Regions from separate parts of the Enterobacter cloacae complex sp. HYC042_NIDB genome, predicted to be linked through region 1. Evidence: predicted binding sites of a transcription regulator. Region 1 holds the regulator's gene; the other holds the start of a gene.
The links. Region 1 encodes Fur, which represses iron uptake genes when iron is present. Its sites were predicted from a motif close to ATAATAATGAGAACNACTATCAA; they were not measured.

Region 1 (6,214 bases):
AGTACAAAGCGCCGTGGCACATTGAGATGGACAAGTTCTACCAGAACGATAAGAAAACCAAAGTCGATTACCTCCACTCGCTGGGCGCGAAGTACGACTTCAAAAACGATCTGGTTCTGGAAGCCGCATTTGGTCAGGCGGAAGGCTATATCGATCAGTATTTTGCTAAAGCCAGCTACAAATTTGATATCGCCGGTAGTCCGCTGAGCACCAGCTACCAGTTCTACGGTACGCGCGATAAGGTCAGCGATGGCAGCGTAAATGACATTTATAACGGTACCGCGTGGCTGCAGGCGTTAACCTTCGGCTATAAGGTCGGTCAGGTTGATTTGCGTCTGGAAGGCACGTGGGTGAAGGCGGAAGGGCAGCAGGGCTACTTCCTGCAGCGTATGACGCCGACCTATGCCTCATCCAACGGTCGTCTGGATATCTGGTGGGATAACCGCTCAGACTTCAACGCCGACGGCGAGAAAGCGGTCTTCTTCGGCGCCATGTATGACCTGAAAAACTGGAACCTGCCGGGCTGGGCGGTGGGCGCTTCTTACGCTTACGCCTGGGATGCAAAACCAGCAGACATGGCGACGCCGGATGCGTACTACGATCCAAACTATCGCCTGAAAGAGTCCTCCTACAGCCTGGATGCTATCTACACCCTGCAGGATGGCCGCGCGAAAGGCACGATGTTCAAGCTGCACTTCACGCAGTATGACAACCACTCCGATATCCCAAGCTATGCGGGCGGTTACGGCAACATCTTCCAGGATGAACGTGACGTCAAATTCATGGTTATCGCCCCATTCACCATCTTCTGATGAGCACACCGGCGGGCTGAGTCCCGCCGGTCTGGAGACTGCACATGATGAAAAAAATCGTAATCGTCGCGCTGATGGCATCAGGGCTGGTGGCGTGTGTTCAGACTCAGGCGCCGAAAGAGGACGCCCGTCTGAAGGAGGCGTATAGCGCCTGTATTAATACCGCGGAAGGATCGCCTGAGAAAATTGAAGCCTGCCAGAGTGTGCTAAATGTGTTAAAGAAAGAGAAAGCGCATGAGGTGTTCGCGACGCAGGAGAATGTTCGCGTGATGGATTATCAGGCCTGCATCCAGGCACGTAAAACCGGTAACGATCAGGAAGTGGCGAAGCGTTGCGATAAAATCTGGAACGAGATACGCAATAACAACAAATAAGTTGCTCTACGCCCGGTGGCACTTTGCTGACCGGGCTTTTTTCAGGCAAAAAAAAGCCAACCTTACGGCTGGCTCAGAGTATGAACGCTAACTTATTTTGTGTCGTGAGCGTGTTCATTCTCGCGGCAATCCCCTTCAGCGCAGTGACCGTAAAGGTACAGGCTGTGGTTGGTCAGGCGAATGCCATGACGAGCTGCGATTTCACGCTGACGCGCTTCGATGGAATCATCGCTAAATTCAATGACCTTGCCGCAATCGAGGCAGATCAGGTGATCGTGGTGATGCTGCTGGGTCAGTTCGAATACAGATTTACCGCCTTCGAAATTATGACGGGTAACAATGCCCGCGTCATCAAACTGGTTCAGCACGCGATATACGGTGGCCAGCCCAATCTCTTCACCCATGTCGATAAGACGTTTATAAAGGTCTTCCGCACTGACATGGTGATTGTCTGGACCCTGAAGCACTTCCAGGATTTTTAACCGAGGAAGCGTTACTTTCAGGCCAGCCTTCTTTAATGCGGTATTGTTGTCAGTCATGCGGAATCTGTCCTGTTGCTAAACGATTCACTTCTCTGGGAAGTGACAGAAAATGCACCTGGGATAATGCGTCTCATTATAGAACTGCCATGCCTAAATGAAAACTGCAAGTCTCAGGCAAAGTATGCTTATAAAAACGTGGTATCACCTACAAACTTGCTCAATGGAAACCACATTTTGCCAGGGAGACATTGTACAGGTCTGGACGAAAAAGTTAAAAGTTTGTAGCAATTAATTTAATCGGTTTTACCTGGAAAAGGGGCGCAACCCGCGTTGCGCCGTAAAAAATCAGGCGTTGAGAATATCGTCCAGATGCAGTTCTTCGCGGATCTGTTTAACCCACTTCTCTACACGCTCTGCGGTCAGTTCTGGCTGACGGTCTTCGTCAATGGCAAGTCCGACAAAATGATCGTCATCGGCCAGGCCTTTAGAAGCTTCGAAGTGGTAACCGGCAGTCGGCCAGTGGCCCACAATAACCGCGCCATTAGGCTCAATGATGTCGCGAATCGTCCCCAGCGCATCACAGAAGTACTCGGCGTAATCTTCCTGATCGCCACAACCGAACAGGGCAACCAGCTTGCCGTTGAAGTCCACCTCTTCCAGCGTCGGGAAGAAATCGTCCCAGTCGCACTGGGCTTCACCATAGTACCAGGTTGGAATACCCAGCAGCAGAATGTCATAGCCCTCGAGATCTTCTTTGCTGCTCTTGGCGATGTCATGCACATCAGCAACGTCTTTACCGAGCTGTTTCTGAATGTTTTTTGCGATATTTTCGGTATTGCCGGTATCACTGCCGAAGAAAATGCCGATGATTGCCATGAGTAAAATAACCTCTTGAAACTTAATGGTATGGTGGCGCAATTCGGCCACGGATAAGGGCAATAATAGCAGAACTGGCAACCCTGCGGAAACCGCTATCGCGCAGGACTGCACTCTGTGCTACATGAAAAGGGCGATAAAGGGGTTTTTCAGACTTATGCCTGGCTGCGCAGCGTCTCAAGTTGGGCGATGAGCATCTCTTCAATAAGCTCGCTGCGGCTGATGTTACGCGCCTCTGCCAGCTCGTTAAGCGCATCGACCGCGTCGGCGTTGAGCTTCAGTTCGACACGCTTAAGCCCACGATTTTTATCGCGTTTAAGCTGATTGCGTTTATTGATACGCAGCTGTTCATCGCGCGAAAGCGGATTCGTTTTCGGTCGTCCCGGTCGACGCTCATTCGCGAACAGATCTAGTGTCGTACGGTCCGTTTGTTCTTTGGCCATGATTATGAGACTTCGGGGGAAACACGCCGCCCTGCTAAAGCCCGGGCGATAAGCGCGCCATCATACATCACCAAAAACGGCACGCCAACGACTGGAAGCCCGTCATCTTCCAGTCGCTCTCTTTTTAATCAATTTGCAGTATCAGCGAGATAGCGGCGAATGGCGCGCAGTACAGCATCCGGTTTTTCCGCATGCACCCAGTGTCCGGCACCGGCAATGACGTGGGCGCGCGCCTGCGGGAATTGTGCCAGCAGCGTGTCGCGGTACGCGTCGGTAATATAAGGAGAGTTACCGCCGCGAATAAAGAGGGCAGGATGCGGCCAGGCGGGAACGGTTTCCCAGCCCACGATATTGTTGTACTGGTCCCACAGCACCGGCACGTTAAAACGCCACTGCCCGTCAACAAACGACTTCAAAAGGAACTGCACCACGCCTTCTTCATCAAGATGCTCACGCATAACCGCTGCAGCCTGCTGACGAGTGGAAACGCCAGCTTCGGTTACGGCATTGATCGCCGCGAAAATCTCATCGTGACGGCGAACGTCGTAATCCACAGGCGCAACGTCAATCACGACAAGCCCGGAAATTCGTTCTGGCGCCAGCGCGGTGAGCGCCATAACCGCTTTACCGCCCATTGAATGCCCGATGAGGGTCACCTTCTGCAGGTTGTGCGCGTCCAGCGTATCCAGCAGATCCTGCGCCATTGCCGCATAGGTCATCTCGTCTGAGCGGCCGGAAAGCCCGTGGTTGCGCATATCGACCTGCAAAATATCGTGATCGGTAACCAAATCACGGGCCAGCACGCCCAGGTTATCCAGGCTGCCAAAAAGTCCATGAACCAGCACGATGGGGGAATAATTGTTCGGCGATTGTGCAGTTTGCGCTCGGGTATTCAATTTCATGGCAAAGTTCTTTTTTTACGTATGTCAGGTTAGGGTATCATGTTGACCATTCTGCCGCCCGGCTGCAAGGTTCCAGTTTAATCTGACTTTTGCCGCCAACCTGGTTTGACGCTATCCGCTGTTGGGATTTGACCTTATAATCCCAATGACTTGTATTCAGATAAGATATCGCACTGGATTAAGATGAAAACAATCGAAGTTGATGACGAACTCTATCAGTATATTGCCAGCCAGACGCGGCATATCGGGGAGAGCGCGTCCGACATTTTACGGCGCATGCTTAAAATTTCCGCCGCTTCACAGCCTGCCACACCAGTTACCAAAGATGTCGTGTCTCAGCCGAGCGTTGCTGCACAAGCAAAACCTGCCGTGACGCCGGTAAAAGATAAAGTGCGCGCGATGCGCGAACTGCTGCTCTCCGACGAATATGCGGAGCAGAAAAAGGCGGTTAACCGTTTTATGCTGGTGCTGTCTACACTTTACTCCCTGGATAACAAAGCGTTTGCTGAAGCGACCGAGTCGCTGCACGGCCGTACCCGCGTCTATTTCGCGGGCGACGAGCAGACGCTGCTGCAAAATGGCAATCAAACCAAACCTAAACATGTCCCTGGCACTCCGTACTGGGTGATCACCAATACCAATACGGGCCGCAAGTGCAGCATGATTGAACACATCATGCAGTCCATGCAGTTCCCGGCGGAATTGATTGAAAAGGTTTGCGGTACAATTTAACCCTTGCATCATAAGGACCCGGTAATGGCAAATCACAGCCGTGCAGGCCAACCTGCACAACAAAGCGATTTGATTAACGTCGCTCAGCTGACCGCGCAGTATTACGTGCTGAAACCGGTCGTGGGCAACGCAGAACACGCAGTGAAGTTTGGTACATCTGGTCACCGCGGCAGCGCGGCGCGCCACAGCTTTAACGAACCGCACATTCTGGCCATTGCTCAGGCCATTGCGGAAGAGCGCGCTAAAAACGGCGTTACCGGTCCGTGCTACGTGGGCAAAGATACCCATGCGCTGTCTGAACCGGCGTTTATTTCCGTGCTGGAAGTGCTGGCGGCGAACGGTGTGGACGTGATTGTTCAGGAGAACAATGGGTTTACTCCAACACCGGCGGTATCAAACGCGATCCTTGTGCACAACAAAAAAGGTGGCGCGCAGGCTGACGGTATCGTCATTACGCCATCCCACAACCCGCCGGAAGACGGTGGTATCAAATACAACCCGCCTAACGGCGGCCCGGCTGACACTAACGTCACCAAAGTGGTGGAAGATCGTGCAAACGCGCTGCTGGCCGACGGTCTGAAAGGCGTTAAACGTATTTCTCTTGATGAGGCGATGGCCTCCGGTCACGTGAAAGAGCAGGATCTGGTTCAGCCGTTTGTGGAAGGGCTGGCGGATATCGTCGATATGGCGGCGATTCAGAAAGCTGGCCTGAAGCTGGGCGTGGATCCGCTGGGCGGCTCCGGTATTGAGTACTGGAAGCGCATCGCCGAGCACTACAAGCTGGATCTGACCATCGTGAACGATCACGTCGATCAGACCTTCCGCTTTATGCACCTGGATAAAGACGGCGCGATCCGTATGGACTGCTCCTCCGAATGCGCGATGGCGGGCCTGCTGGCGCTGCGCGATAAATTCGACCTGGCGTTTGCTAACGACCCGGACTATGACCGTCACGGCATCGTCACCCCTGCCGGGCTGATGAACCCGAACCACTATCTGGCTGTTGCGATCAACTACCTGTTCCAGCACCGTCCGCAGTGGGGCAAAGAGGTGGCTGTCGGTAAAACGCTGGTCTCTTCTGCGATGATCGACCGCGTGGTGGACGCGCTGGGCCGCAAGCTGGTGGAAGTGCCGGTAGGCTTCAAGTGGTTCGTTGACGGTCTGCACGACGGCAGCTTTGGCTTCGGCGGCGAAGAGAGCGCAGGCGCGTCCTTCCTGCGTTTCGACGGCACCCCGTGGTCAACCGATAAAGACGGCATCATCATGTGCCTGCTGGCGGCGGAAATCACCGCGGTCACCGGTAAAAACCCGCAGGAACACTACAACGAGCTGGCTGCACGCTTTGGTGCACCAAGCTATAACCGTATTCAGGCTGGCGCGACCTCTGCCCAGAAAGCGGCTCTGTCCAAACTCTCTCCGGAGATGGTCAGCGCAAGCACCCTGGCAGGCGATCCGATCACCGCGCGTCTGACGGCGGCACCGGGTAACGGTGCTTCTATCGGCGGCCTGAAAGTGATGACCGAAAATGGCTGGTTCGCCGCGCGTCCGTCCGGTACGGAAGATGCGTACAAGATCTATTGCGAAAGCTTCCTC
Region 2 (6,214 bases), 660 kb from region 1:
TACGTCCCTGGTAAAGCACGTGGACATAGTCCGGCTTGATGTAATCCAGAATGCGCTGGTAGTGGGTGACAATAATGAACGAGCGCTTGCCGTCGCGCAGGGAATTCACCCCGTCGGCGACAATCTTCAGGGCGTCGATATCCAGACCGGAGTCGGTCTCATCCAGAATGCACAGCTCGGGCTCGAGCACCGCCATCTGCAGGATATCGTTACGCTTTTTCTCGCCGCCGGAAAAGCCGACGTTGACCGAGCGGGTCAGCAGGTCTTCCGGCATTTTCAGCAGTTTGATCTTCTCTTCCATTAGATCCTGGAAGTCGAAGCGATCCAGCGCCTCCTGGCCACGATACTTGCGCACCGCATTCAGCGCCGTCTGGAGGAAAAACTGGTTGCTGACGCCCGGAATTTCGACCGGGTACTGGAAGGCCATAAAAATGCCCTCACCCGCGCGGTCTTCCGGCGACATCTCCAGAAGATCTTTGCCGTTAAATTCGACCGAGCCGCCTGTCACTTCGTAATCTTCGCGTCCCGCCAGCGTCGCTGAAAGCGTACTTTTCCCGGAGCCGTTCGGCCCCATGATGGCGTGAACTTCACCCGGCTTGACGTCAAAATTGAGACCGCGCAGGATCGCTTTCTCTTCCACGCTGACCTGTAAATCTTTAATGCTTAACATGTGCTTTCCTTAACCGACGCTGTGTTCAAGACTAATGGCGAGGAGTTTTTGTGCTTCAACGGCGAATTCCAGCGGCAGTTCAGAGAACACGTCCTTACAGAAGCCGTTCACAATCATCGAAATGGCATCTTCTTCGCTGATGCCGCGCTGCAGGCAGTAGAAGAGCTGATCTTCCCCAATACGCGACGTGGTCGCCTCGTGCTCCAGCTGAGCCGTGTTGTTGCGACACTCGACGTACGGGAAGGTATGCGCCCCGCAGTCGGCACCGATCAGCATTGAATCACACTGAGTGAAGTTACGCGCGTTGGTGGCCGTCGGCATGATTTTCACCAGCCCGCGATAGCTGTTCTGGCTATGCCCGGCAGAGATCCCCTTCGAGATAATCGTCGATTTGGTATTTTTCCCAATGTGGATCATCTTGGTGCCGGTATCGGCCTGCTGATGCCCGCTGGTCAGCGCCACCGAGTAAAACTCACCGATGGAGTTATCCCCGCGCAGAATACAGCTCGGGTATTTCCAGGTAATAGCGGAGCCGGTTTCCGACTGCGTCCAGGACATTTTGCTGTTTTCGCCTTCGCACAGCGCACGCTTGGTGACGAAGTTCAGGATACCGCCGGTATTGCCGTCGCCGGGGAACCAGTTCTGCACCGTGGAGTATTTCACCTCGGCGTCTTTGTGAATGATGACCTCAACCACCGCCGCGTGCAGCTGGTAGCTGTCGCGCACCGGGGCGGAGCACCCTTCGATATAGCTGACGTAGCTGCCTTCGTCCGCTACCAAAATGGTACGTTCAAACTGTCCGGTTTTTTCGGCGTTAATGCGGAAATAGGTGGAGAGCTCCATCGGGCAGCGCACGCCTTTCGGCACGTAGATAAAGGTGCCGTCGGAGGCTACCGCGGCATTCAGCGCGGCGAAGAAGTTATCGTTGCTCGGTACCACGGTGCCGATGTACTTTTTCACCAGATCGGGATGGTCATGAATGGCTTCGCCAAAGGAGCAGAAAATGATCCCCTGCTCGGCCAGCTTTTCACGGTAGGTGGTCGCTACCGAGACGGAGTCGAAAATGGCGTCCACCGCCACCTCTCTCCCCTCGCGCACGGGCACGCCCAGCTGGTTAAACGCCTCTTCAACTTCTTTGCTCAGGAAGCTGTTCTCGGCACCGGTCTGCTGGACCGCGCCGGGCTGCGAGGCGCAGGTATCGTCACAGCTGCCGCAGGAGGGCGCGGAGTAGTAGCTGTAATCCTGATAGTTCAGCTTGTCGTAGTGGGCTTTCAGCCAGTGCGGCTCTTCCATCTCCAGCCAGGCGCGAAACGCACTCAGGCGAAATTCGAGCATCCACTCGGGCTCGTTACGTTTGGCCGAAATGGCGCGCACCACATCTTCATTAATGCCTTTCGCCAGCTCGTCGGTCTGCAGATGCGTGAAAAAACCCTCTTTATAGTTGAGGTGTCCGCCGCTCCAGGTGTTTACATCACTCGTTGCTTCAGTATTACGAGACATAGTACCGCCTATACCCCAAAGCTTTCGCCGCAGCCGCATTCGTTCTGGGCTTTCGGGTTATGAAATTTGAATAACTGGTTTAAACCTTCCCGCACGTAATCCACTTCGGTTCCATCGATAAACGGCATAGCCTGCAGCGCGACGTACAGCTTTGCGCCGTCGGTTTCAAACACCAGGTCATCTTTTTCCGGTGCGGTGACGGTATCCAGCACGTAGCCAAAGCCCGCGCAGCCGGTCTGCTTAACGCCTAAGCGCACGCCGAGAATGTCGGGATTTTTTGTCACCAGCTCGTGGATATGCGCCGCCGCCGCAGGCGTGAGCGTTAATCCTCGCCAGGCAAAATCGGCAGGATTGAAGGTTTCTGAATGCAGTTCCATAGGTCCACCTCATCTGATTAGCCATCAGGGCATAACACCATGTTAGTGATAACGATTATCACTTCAACCCTCTGTCAGCAGGGGCATTCGGCTAAACCGCCCTTTTTGTCTACTTTTATTAAGCATAGACCCTGTCAGAAGATGCGGGCGGGATGGATTTAATTGTTCAATACTTTGAAAATTAATGGATTATCTGTTGGAGAAAACAGCAAAGTGAGGAAAAGTAAAATATGTATCGGAAATGCCTATTTTTGAGATAGCTTTTGTTCTGGAAGTGTCTAAAACAATAAAAGGCCCTCAAGGCCTCTGATTATTATTGGTGAAATGAAACGCTAAAACCCTGCTCACGCCAGTGATCCAGCTGTTCCTGCTGACGCGGTGTTAGCGTCTTTCCCGTCCAGACGAAGATTTTTTGCCCCGGGAAAAGTTCAGGACGCGGAGAATCAATCGGGTCCGCGAGCACGTCAATGTGCCAGCCTTGCTGCGCCAGCCGCGCGGCTTCAAGCCAAAGATGAGTACGGTCATCGCATTCCCAGCCGATAAGCAACGCATCTTTACCCGCTTTCTTGCGCGACTCCGCCAGGCTTAGAACCGCGAATTCAATCAGGACGCCGTCAAGCATGCTCGCCATGTGGCGTACAGTATTTTGATCCTGATTCATTCGCTGGCGGACGGGGGAAATGATGTTATCAATCAGCGCATCCATGGCGTGATCCCGGCGGAACTCACCGATTTTGGCGCGCAGCTTTGCCGGGCTGGCATAACGCAGAACGGTCATCATCTCTTCCTGGAACGAGACCCAGTTACCCTGAGTCAGGACTTCTTTATTTTCCAGCAAGGCTTTTACTTTTCCGACCGAAACGCCGCTTTTCATCAGGCGTTTGATCTCTTCAATACGCAGGATATCTTCATCGTCAAACTGACGATGCCCCCCTTCGCTGCGCTGCGGCTTCAACAATCCATAACGTCGCTGCCAGGCACGCAGCGTAACGGGGTTGATACCGCATCGTTCGGCCACTTCGCCGATACTGTAATAGGCCATTAACTCCCTCACGCTCAGAACTTCCATACCTAACTACACCAACCTTATCAGATTGTACAAACCATTTGTATAACTAAGACCGCATTTTGCACAGGTGAAAGGGGTCGTTCTCCCTTCACCTGTTAATACATTGTTGTCTAAAGTTTGCTTCTCGTACAGCTAAGTCTGCCGAATTTTGTACAGCTTTATCAAAAATCGAATTTCTTCTCCGGCCATGCAATCGCCGGAATTCCGCCATGGCGGGGGCTGGCAAAAAGATGCCCCTGGAACTGGGAAATGCCCGCAGATTCCAGCCACATCCACTCTTCTGCCTTCTCCACGCCGACCGCGCAGAACTGAATTTCAAGCGAGGAACAGCATTTGATAATCGCCTGAATGATGGCCTGTCGAGGGCCACTTTTATGCACGTTCGCGACGAGATCGCGATTAATCTTAATTCTGTCGGGCTGGAATTGGGCCAGTAGCTGTAGTCCCGCAAAGCCGGCACCAAAGTGATCGATCGTCACGCTGATGCCTGCACTTTTTAGCTGTCTGACTGAATCCGTGAACTCGTCAAAACGGGAAATGGCTTCACTTTCGGTAAACTCCACCACAATTTGCTCAGGAACAAAACCGTTTGCTCCAATCGCGGTGAGCAGGAAATCAACGGCGTTAGGAATGTTAACCAGCGTCATAGGCAGCAGGTTGAGGGATAACGTCTGGTTCTGCAACCCGAGTGCGCTGGCCATTGAGAGGGCCACCTGCTTGCTGTGCAAATCAGAGGTATACACGTCGTCACGCGGCAGATTGGCAAAGTAGATCCCCGGAGCGCCGCCGTCAGGCGTGCGGAGAAGCGCCTCCCAGGAGACGACCTGCTGCCTAAACGGATCGACTATCGGCTGGAAAGCAAAGCTGCAATCCGCTCCTTTCGCGACCACCTCGGGTTGCGCTGACAAGCGTGTTTCTTCGCGAACGAACTCCCAGGAATCCGCAGGCGGCAGTTCAAAATAGTTCGCTTTTTCCGTGGCCTCGACAAAGGTACGGAAAAACTGCAGCGGACGGTCATTGTAAGTCAGCTGATAGCGTGTTGTTCCCTTGTTCAGCACCTGTTGCAGCACCTCGTTCCTGTCGAACTGGCGCAAATCAAAAAGCTCCATCCCCACCTTGCCAAAACGCCGGACGGGGCCGTGATCGCGCATCAGCTCGACTACGTTATGGTGTCGCGGGTCGTTGCAGATCTCCTCATAAATAGCAGAAACATGCTCCACTGGCCCCTCAAGCAACTGAAAAAAATGTGTGCCGTTAAACAGCAAGATCCCCGTGACGTTGGCTTGCCGGTTTTTATTATTTGCAGCAGCGACCATAGCTTCCAGTGCTTTCACTGGAACGTCCTCGCAGATATGACTGCGGTAAATGATGGTTGTAAGCATGCGATTCCTGGGGGTTAAGGGTTTTGACCACAAAAACATGTGGAGAGACTTCTCTTATAGCACATTAATTGCCTCACAAATAATTTACATCTCAATCATTTACGCCCGTTAATGGCACTCTCACAAGTGTTGTACAACTTAACAGCGGCTGTGCGATTTGTACAATATATTCTGTAGCATTACCGTTTCATGAACAACAAACAACTAATTGAAAAATAGAGTATTTATAAAATATATCCTGATTTTATTAAAAATCTGTACATTTTTAATGTACAGATTTAGAAAAAGTGTATACCTTAAATGTAACGTTACTGATTACAAAATTTTACAGGAGCGAAACATGCAGCAGAAAGGTTACGTCGCAGATTCCGCAGCAGCAATCGCACAGTACTTCGAAAAAGCCACGCTTCCCACCCAACAGGAAACGCTGGGTCAGGTCGTTGTTGAGATCCTTAGCGACGGGCGAAATCTCAATCGCAAATCGCTCTGTACCAAACTGTTAAGTCGCCTTGAAAGGGCCGAGGGCCCCGAAGAGGAACAGCATTACCATATGCTGCTTGGCTTGCTCTTCGAACGATAACGTGATGAACAGCAGTGACGCAGACAAACTGACCGATCAGCTGATTGGCGAAGCCGTTCTTTCTCTTTTGAGAGAGCGTGGCCCCGTTACAACTGAAGCTCTGGTTCAGCGTCTGCGGCAGATGAAAACACATGAAAAGAATCCCCGGCGGCGGGAGACACTGGCGAAGGCGATTGCCGATATCGGATCAAAAAGCCTCGGATTAAAACGTCGCAGAACCGCGCAAGGACGAATGAGCAGAGAGGGACCTCTCAATGATAACAGAGGCAATGTAGTGTCGTTGTTTGGAAAGGGAAAGCCGTCCGATCCCAAAAAAATACATTGACTGCATTTTAACAGCTACGGTGAGAACAAATGAGACAAAATATTCAGCTTCAACCCGAATTCCACTCTGCTTTTTTAGACAGTGCGCTTGCGGAATATTTCCGTCACGCAGGCGATCGTTTTGCTGAAGAGTCCGCTATTTTTTCTACTGCAGTACGCTGTGTTCTGGCCTCTGAAGGTCATATTTCCAATAAAGCGATCATCCTGTGGCTCATTCAGACGCTGGAAGCGACCAGAGACGTGGTGCAGGCGGATGTTATTCGTAAGACGCTTGAGATCGTTGTGGGCTACACCATGGATGACGTTTAAACG

Region 2: sufA (Fe-S cluster assembly scaffold SufA) is a predicted target of Fur. The motif match lies at 2,587-2,609, and genes of this name have one in related genera.

The regions. Positions count from the first base shown of each region.
Region 1 covers NZ_CP109650.1:1,534,200-1,540,413, forward strand. Annotated here, with positions in the region: gene chiP (chitoporin ChiP) at 1-812, shown strand, start outside; gene chiQ (ChiQ/YbfN family lipoprotein) at 860-1,186, shown strand; gene fur (ferric iron uptake transcriptional regulator) at 1,279-1,725, opposite strand; gene fldA (flavodoxin FldA) at 2,014-2,544, opposite strand; gene ybfE (LexA regulated protein) at 2,700-2,987, opposite strand; gene ybfF (esterase) at 3,116-3,889, opposite strand; gene seqA (replication initiation negative regulator SeqA) at 4,073-4,621, shown strand; gene pgm (phosphoglucomutase (alpha-D-glucose-1,6-bisphosphate-dependent)) at 4,646-6,214, shown strand, end outside.
Region 2 covers NZ_CP109650.1:2,192,248-2,198,461, reverse strand. Annotated here, with positions in the region: gene sufC (Fe-S cluster assembly ATPase SufC) at 1-670, opposite strand, end outside; gene sufB (Fe-S cluster assembly protein SufB) at 680-2,170, opposite strand; gene sufA (Fe-S cluster assembly scaffold SufA) at 2,179-2,547, opposite strand; gene OKF39_RS10515 (MerR family transcriptional regulator) at 2,861-3,589, opposite strand; gene OKF39_RS10510 (diguanylate phosphodiesterase) at 3,778-4,998, opposite strand; gene ycgZ (regulatory protein YcgZ) at 5,339-5,578, shown strand; gene OKF39_RS10500 (hypothetical protein) at 5,583-5,903, shown strand; gene OKF39_RS10495 (biofilm development regulator YmgB/AriR family protein) at 5,933-6,211, shown strand.